DNA from 2 places in the Embleya sp. NPDC020886 genome. Region 1 is predicted to be linked to the other one. Evidence: riboswitches for the same ligand, from Rfam matches in the RefSeq annotation. Region 1 holds a riboswitch; the other holds the start of a gene.
The links. A riboswitch is a leader RNA that binds a small molecule or an ion and turns the genes downstream of it on or off. The one in region 1 is predicted to bind glycine.

Region 1 (3,378 bases):
GTCCGCCGCAGTTTACGACTCGGTCGACAGCCGCCGTCGGGACTGTCCGGGTACGGGGTCTGCGAAAACGATCCGGCTGAGTGTTCGGGCGGCCGGGCGGTCGAGCAATACGCACGAGGTGAAGCCGCCCGGGGCGGACGCCAAGGCGGGGCCCGCGTCCAGCCACGGCGTCAGTCGGGCGAGCAGTTCGCGCCACTCGCGGTGATGTCGGGCGAACACCGGTGTGGAGACCCCGCGCCCGCGCGCGCGTTGGCCGGAAAGCGCCTGATGGGCGGTCACGTCCAACAACAGGGCGTGCGCCGAACTGCCGCGGCGACGGGCGGCGAACACCAACACCCGACGCAGGATCGGATTTCGGCCACTGTCGTGCACGACCACCGCGCCGGGCCCGCGCAACGCCCGGGCCACCTCGCCGTAGTGCGAGAGCCGCACCAGCGGCCGATAGGCCCGGTACGGAATGCGCCCGGCGCGCACCGCCCAGCGGGCCCGGACCAGGTCGGCGTCCAGCACGGCCACGGTCGGCCCCGGGGTGACCACCCGGGCGAGCAACGTGCTCTTGCCGGCCCCGGGCAGGCCGGTCACCACGAGCACGCACGAGGCCGGATAGGCCAGTACGTCCACCACCCGGTCGCCGATCCGCTCCCCCGGGCGATCGCGCTCCTCCCGGAGGTCGTGCACGGACCGGGGCATCAACACGCCGCCCTTCGCGGCGCCGGTATGCGCCCCCGCCGAGTCCGTCTCCACGAGCCCTCCCTTGTCCCGAACCGTCCTGCCCTGCGCATGGTGTCGCACCCGCGCGCGCGAGCGCGTCGTGGCCATCCCTCGAAAACGGCGGCCCGCGAAGCCGGCAGTCCTCGAAATCGGCGGCCCCGAAGTCGCGACCCGCGGACTCGACGGGTCCCGGCCCCGGCCCCGGCGGGGGATTGACGACACGCGCTAGCATGCCGGGCACAACCTCATATCGGCCGTCGACCCCACGCGGAAGAGTCCTCGCCCACGAGCGGGGCGCCGAAGGAGCAACTCCTCCCCGGAATCTCTCAGGCACCGATACCGCATGGGTCAGGCACTTCTGGAAAGCAATCGCACCGCTGGTGCGGTTCACCCACGGTGCAAATCACTGTTTCGCGCGGATGCGCTCGGCAGCGATGAAGCTCTCAGGTTCCGATGACAGAAGGGGAGGGCACCCCACTTTTCGACCGATCTTGGTCGAAAAGGGCTGTAAGCCATGGCAGGGAGCCCCCTTTGTTGTCGTATTCGCCGCACCGCTCGACCCCTTTCGCCGCCCTCCGCGCCGACACCCGCCTCCGGCCCGCGCGCCGCGCCTCGTGCGCGCCGACCGGACCCGCGGCCGTTCGCCATGCCCCCGACCGGCCCGCGCCCCTCGGGTGTTCCCGCCGGCGCCCCCTCGAAGGAGCCCTCGCATGACCACCGACCGCCGGACCCCGCTCGACGCCGTGCACGACGCGCTCGGGGCCACGATGACCGACTTCGCCGGTTGGCGGATGCCGCTCCGGTACGGAAGCGAGCGCGACGAGCACGCCGCGGTGCGCACCACGGCCGGCCTGTTCGACCTCACCCACATGGGCGAGATCGAGGTCACCGGCCCGGACGCCGCCCGTGCGCTGGACCACGCCCTGGTCGGTTTCGTCTCGAAGATCGGGATCGACCGCGCCCGGTACACGATGATCTGCACCGAAGAGGGCGGCATCGTCGACGACCTGATCGTCTACCGGCTGGGCGACGAGCACTTCGTGGTGGTGGCCAACGCGTCCAACGCGGACGTGGTCGCGGGCAGCCTGAAGTACCGCTCGGAGAACTTCGACGCCGCCGTGCGCGACGCCTCCGAGGAGTACACGCTGCTCGCCGTGCAGGGTCCCGCGTCCACCGCGATCGTCGGCTCGCTCACCGACGCCGACCTGCCCGCGCTCAAGTACTACGCGATCCTGCGCACCGAGGTCGCCGGCGTCCCGGTGCTGCTCGCCCGCACCGGCTACACCGGCGAGGACGGCTTCGAGTTGTTCGCCGCGCCCGGCGACGCGGTCGCGCTGTGGGAGGCGCTGCTCGCGGCCGGCAAGCCGCACGGTCTGGTGCCGGCCGGGCTGTCCTGCCGGGACACGCTGCGCCTGGAGGCGGGCATGCCGCTGTACGGCCACGAGCTGACCCGGGAGACCACGCCGTACGAGGCCAACCTGGGTCGGGTGGTCCGGTTGGACAAGCCCGAGGACTTCGTCGGCCGCGACGCGCTGGCCGCCGCGCAGGAGGACGTGCGCCGCACGCTGGTCGGGCTGACCTCGCCGGGCAAGCGGGTCCCGCGCGCGGGCTACCCGGTGGTGGACGCGGAGACCGGCGAGCGGGTCGGCGAGGTCACCTCCGGCGCGCCCTCGCCGACGCTGGGCGTGCCGATCGCGATGGCGTACGTGGCCGTCGAGCGGGCCGAACCGGGCACCCGTCTGGCCGTGGACATCCGCGGCAAGGCGGAGCCGGTCGAGGTGGTCGCACTGCCGTTCTACAAGCGGGCCTGACCCTCGACCGACGGCGCCCTCCACCCACACGGGCGCACGGCCGGCGGCACAAACCATTACAAACCCACCTGCGGAACAGACTCACCTCATTCGAATGGAGAATGGACCCGTGCACGCACCCCAGCACCTGCGCTACAGCAAGGAACACGAGTGGCTCGACGAGGCGGCCTCCCCCGCCCTCGTGGGCATCACCCAGCACGCGGCCGACGCGCTCGGCGACGTGGTGTTCGTCCAGCTTCCCGAGGTCGGCCAACAGGTCGTCGCCGGCGAGCCGTGCGGCGAGTTGGAGTCCACCAAGTCGGTCAGCGACATGTACGCGCCCGTCTCCGGCGAGATCGTCGAGATAAACGACGCGGTCGCCGAGGACCCCGCTCTGGTGAACTCCGACCCCTTCGGGACGGGCTGGCTGTTCAAGGTGCGCATCGACGGCGAGGCCGAGGGCCTGCTGTCGGCCGACGAGTACGCCGCGTTCTGCGGCGAATGATCGAGATCGACCCGATCGAGGAGCTGACAACCGTGACGATCCTGGACCGTCCGCTGAGCGAGGTGGACCCGCAGGTCGCCGCCGCCCTCACCGACGAGCTGCACCGCCAGCAGAACACCCTGGAGATGATCGCCTCCGAGAACTTCGCCCCCGTGGCGGTGTTGGAGGCGCAGGGTTCCGTCCTGACCAACAAGTACGCCGAGGGCTACCCGGGCCGGCGCTACTACGGCGGCTGCGAGCACGTCGACGTGGTCGAGCAGCTCGCCATCGACCGGGTCAAGGACCTGTTCGGCGCCGAGGCCGCCAACGTGCAGCCGCACTCGGGCGCGTCCGCGAACGCCGCCGCGATGTTCGCGCTGCTCACGCCCGGCG
Region 2 (3,378 bases), on a different contig from region 1:
CTGGCCGCCGTCGACGAGAGCGAACTGGTACGACTGCTCGGCCAGGCGCACGGACACGGCCTGCACGTGCTGGCCGCCGGACTGGACGCCCGCCCCGTGGTCGCCGACCGGGACGCCAAATCGGTGTCGGTGGAGGACACCTTCGCCACCGACCTGGTGGACCGCGAGCGCATCTCCCGCGAGTTGGACCGGCTCTCGATCCGGTGCGTGGAGCGGTTGCGCGCCGCCGGGCGCTCCGGGCGCACGATCGTGCTCAAGCTGCGCCGCTACGACTTCGGCACGCTGACCCGCTCGGAGACGCTGCGCGGGCCCACCGACGATCCGGGCGTGGTGCGCGAGACGATCCGCCGACTGGCCGCCCAGGTGGACGTCACCGGCGGGGTGCGGCTGCTCGGGGTGGGGGTGAGCGGCCTGGCCGACTTCGCCCAGCAGGACCTGTTCGGCGCGGCCGGGCCCGGGCCCGGGGAAGTGGTCGAGGAGGACCCGGTGAGCGACCCGGAAGTGCCCGCGGCGGCCGAGCCGGAGCGGGTCTCCTGGTCGCCGGGCCAGGACGTGCTGCACGAGGAGTTCGGGCCCGGCTGGGTCCAGGGCAGCGGCGTCGGCCGGGTCACCGTGCGTTTCGAGGTGCCGGGCGGACGGCCGGGTCGGGTGCGCACGTTCGCGATCACCGATCCGGCGCTGCGACCGGGGGAACCGATTCCGCTGCCCGCGCTCGACCGGGGATAGCCGCGTCGATCCGGGGCAGGCGCCGGGCAGACGACTCCTCGGGGGTGTCCCCACCATGACTGATGTCAAAGAGCGGCCGATACGAGGGCAGGGTGCCTTTCGATCGGCTCGCCGCAGGCTCGGACTGCCGGCCTTCCTGGTCACGCTGCTGGTCGGCTTCATCGTGCTGGCGCTGGTGCTGGTCGGCCTGGTCAACCTGTTACCCGGCAAATTCAATCCGTTCGGCGAGACCACCAAGGACCACAGTGGGCCGGTGATGCTCAAGGCGGTGCAGGACCTCAGCCGCTACGAGGCGGTCAGCGGCACCTTCCAGGTCGTGGTGGACCTGGAAAAGGACGCCAAGTTCCTGCCGGACGCCGTGCGCGGCCAGCGCACGCTGTTCGTCGGCGTCGGCCAGGTCGGCGGTTTCGTCGAATTCGGCGGGATCGGCCAGGACGCGATCCGGACCTCGCCGCAGGACAAGAGCGTGACCATCAGGCTCCCGCACGCGCGGCTCGCGCCCGCCGCGCTGGACCAGAAGAACAGCCACGTGATCGCCCAGGATCGGGGCCTGTTCGACCGCATGGGCGACTTCTTCTCCGGCAATCCCGGCGATCAGCAACAGTTGTACGTGCTCGCGACCAAGAAGATCGACGACGCGGCGAAAACCGCCGGACTGGTGGAGCGCGCGGAGCGGAACACCACCGGCATGCTCCAGGGCATGATGCGCTCCCTGGGCTACCCGACCACCACTGTGACCTACGCCTAGTGCGCAGGCCGCGGCCGGTGTCACGCTGATACCGTTGAGGTCGCCCATTACGTTCGCGCGGGAGAGTCCTCGTGTCGTGCACACGAGGCGCCGAAGGAGCAACTCCTCCCCGGAATCTCTCAGGCACCCGTACCGCGTGGTCGTGGGCACTCTGGAAAGCAGGATCCGTACGTGGCTCGCCGAGTCGGGTCGGGTCCTCGCCGACGGTGCAAATCGCGCCCGCGGGAACCGGTTCGACCGGTGCTCCGGGCGCGGTGAAGCTCTCAGGTACCGATGACAGAGGGGGAGGCCGGTGGACGCGCGACCCGCGTGTCCGTCCAGGAGCGATCCAGGAGGCCTTTCGCGATGACCCCGCGCACCCCTGCCCCGACGCGTGCTCACGCCGTACTCCCCTCCGGTCCCGGCTCGTTGACCGGCCTGGAGGCCGCGTCGCCGTTCACCGGCCGGCACATCGGTCCGGACACCGACGAGCAGGCGAAGATGCTCGCCGCGATCGGCTACGGATCCCTGGACGAGCTGACCGACGCGGCGGTGCCCGCCGCGATCCGCGCGCTGGAGGGCTTCGAACTGCCCGCCGCGCGCTCCGAGGCCGAGGTGCTCGCCGAACTGCGCGAGTTGGCCTCCCGCAACAGCGTGCTGACCTCGATGATCGGGCTCGGCTACCACGGCACCTTCACTCCGCCGGTGATCACCCGCAACGTGCTGGAGAACCCCGCCTGGTACACCGCCTACACGCCCTACCAGCCGGAGATCTCGCAGGGCCGGTTGGAGGCGCTGCTCAACTTCCAGACCGTGGTCACCGACCTGACCGGGCTGGACGTGGCCGGTGCCTCGCTGCTCGACGAGGCCACCGCCGCCGCCGAGGCGATGACCCTGGCCCGGCGGGCCGGCCGGGCCAAGAGCGACGTGTTCGTCGTGGACGCGGCCACGCTGCCGCAGACCATCGCGGTGGTGCGCACCCGGGCCCGGGCGCTGGGTATCGAGGTCGTGGTCGCCGACACCACCGACGGGCTGCCCGAGGGCGGCTGCTTCGGCGTGTTGCTGCAGTACCCCGGCGCCGACGGCCGGGTCCGCGACCTGACCCCGGTGATCGAGGCGGCACACGCCCAGGGCGCGCTGGTGGCGGTCGCCGCCGACCTGCTCGCGCTCACCGTGCTGCGCGCGCCCGGCGTGCTGGGCGCCGACATCGCGGTCGGCACCACGCAGCGATTCGGCGTGCCGATGGCCTTCGGCGGTCCGCACGCGGGCTACCTGGCGGTCCGCGAGAAGCTCACCCGCAGCATGCCGGGCCGGCTGGTCGGGGTGTCCGTGGACGCCGACGGCGCGCCCGCCTACCGGCTCGCGCTGCAGACCCGCGAACAGCACATCCGCCGGGAGAAGGCGACCAGCAACATCTGCACGGCGCAGGTCCTGCTGGCCGTGATGGCCGGCATGTACGCGGTCTACCACGGGCCGGACGGGCTCACCTCGATCGCGCGGCGCACCCACCGGTACGCGGCCGTACTCGCGGCCGGGCTGCGGGCGGGCGGCGTCGAGGTCGTGCACGGCGACTTCTTCGACACCGTCACGGCGCGGGTGCCGGGTCGGGCCGAGGAGGTGCTCGCGGCGGCCCGTGCGGCCGGGATCAACCTGCGCCCGGTGGATGCCGACCACGTGGGGATCACCTGCGACGAGACCACCCTGCGGGCGCATGTCGAGGCCGTCTGGGGCGCGTTCGGGGTCACCGGCGACGTGGCCGCGCTGGACGCGGACACCGTCGACGCGCTGCCCACCGCGCTGCTGCGCGACACCGGGTTCCTGACCCACCCGGTCTTCCACACGCACCGTTCCGAGACCGACATGCTGCGTTACCTCAAGCGGCTCGCGGACAAGGACTACGCGCTCGACCGGGGCATGATCCCGCT

Region 2: it holds a riboswitch for glycine, as region 1 does, so the genes downstream of both, gcvP (aminomethyl-transferring glycine dehydrogenase) here and gcvT (glycine cleavage system aminomethyltransferase GcvT) in region 1, are expected to answer to the same signal.

Annotation. Positions count from the first base shown of each region.
Region 1 covers NZ_JBIRRX010000001.1:1,001,051-1,004,428, forward strand. Annotated here, with positions in the region: gene ACH4U8_RS04175 (AAA family ATPase) at 13-744, opposite strand; glycine riboswitch at 970-1,063, shown strand; gene gcvT (glycine cleavage system aminomethyltransferase GcvT) at 1,422-2,522, shown strand; gene gcvH (glycine cleavage system protein GcvH) at 2,632-3,006, shown strand; gene glyA (serine hydroxymethyltransferase) at 3,003-3,378, shown strand, end outside.
Region 2 covers NZ_JBIRRX010000005.1:154,573-157,950, reverse strand. Annotated here, with positions in the region: gene ACH4U8_RS19925 (DNA polymerase IV) at 1-726, shown strand, start outside; gene ACH4U8_RS19920 (DUF4230 domain-containing protein) at 782-1,474, shown strand; glycine riboswitch at 1,523-1,619, shown strand; gene gcvP (aminomethyl-transferring glycine dehydrogenase) at 1,820-3,378, shown strand, end outside.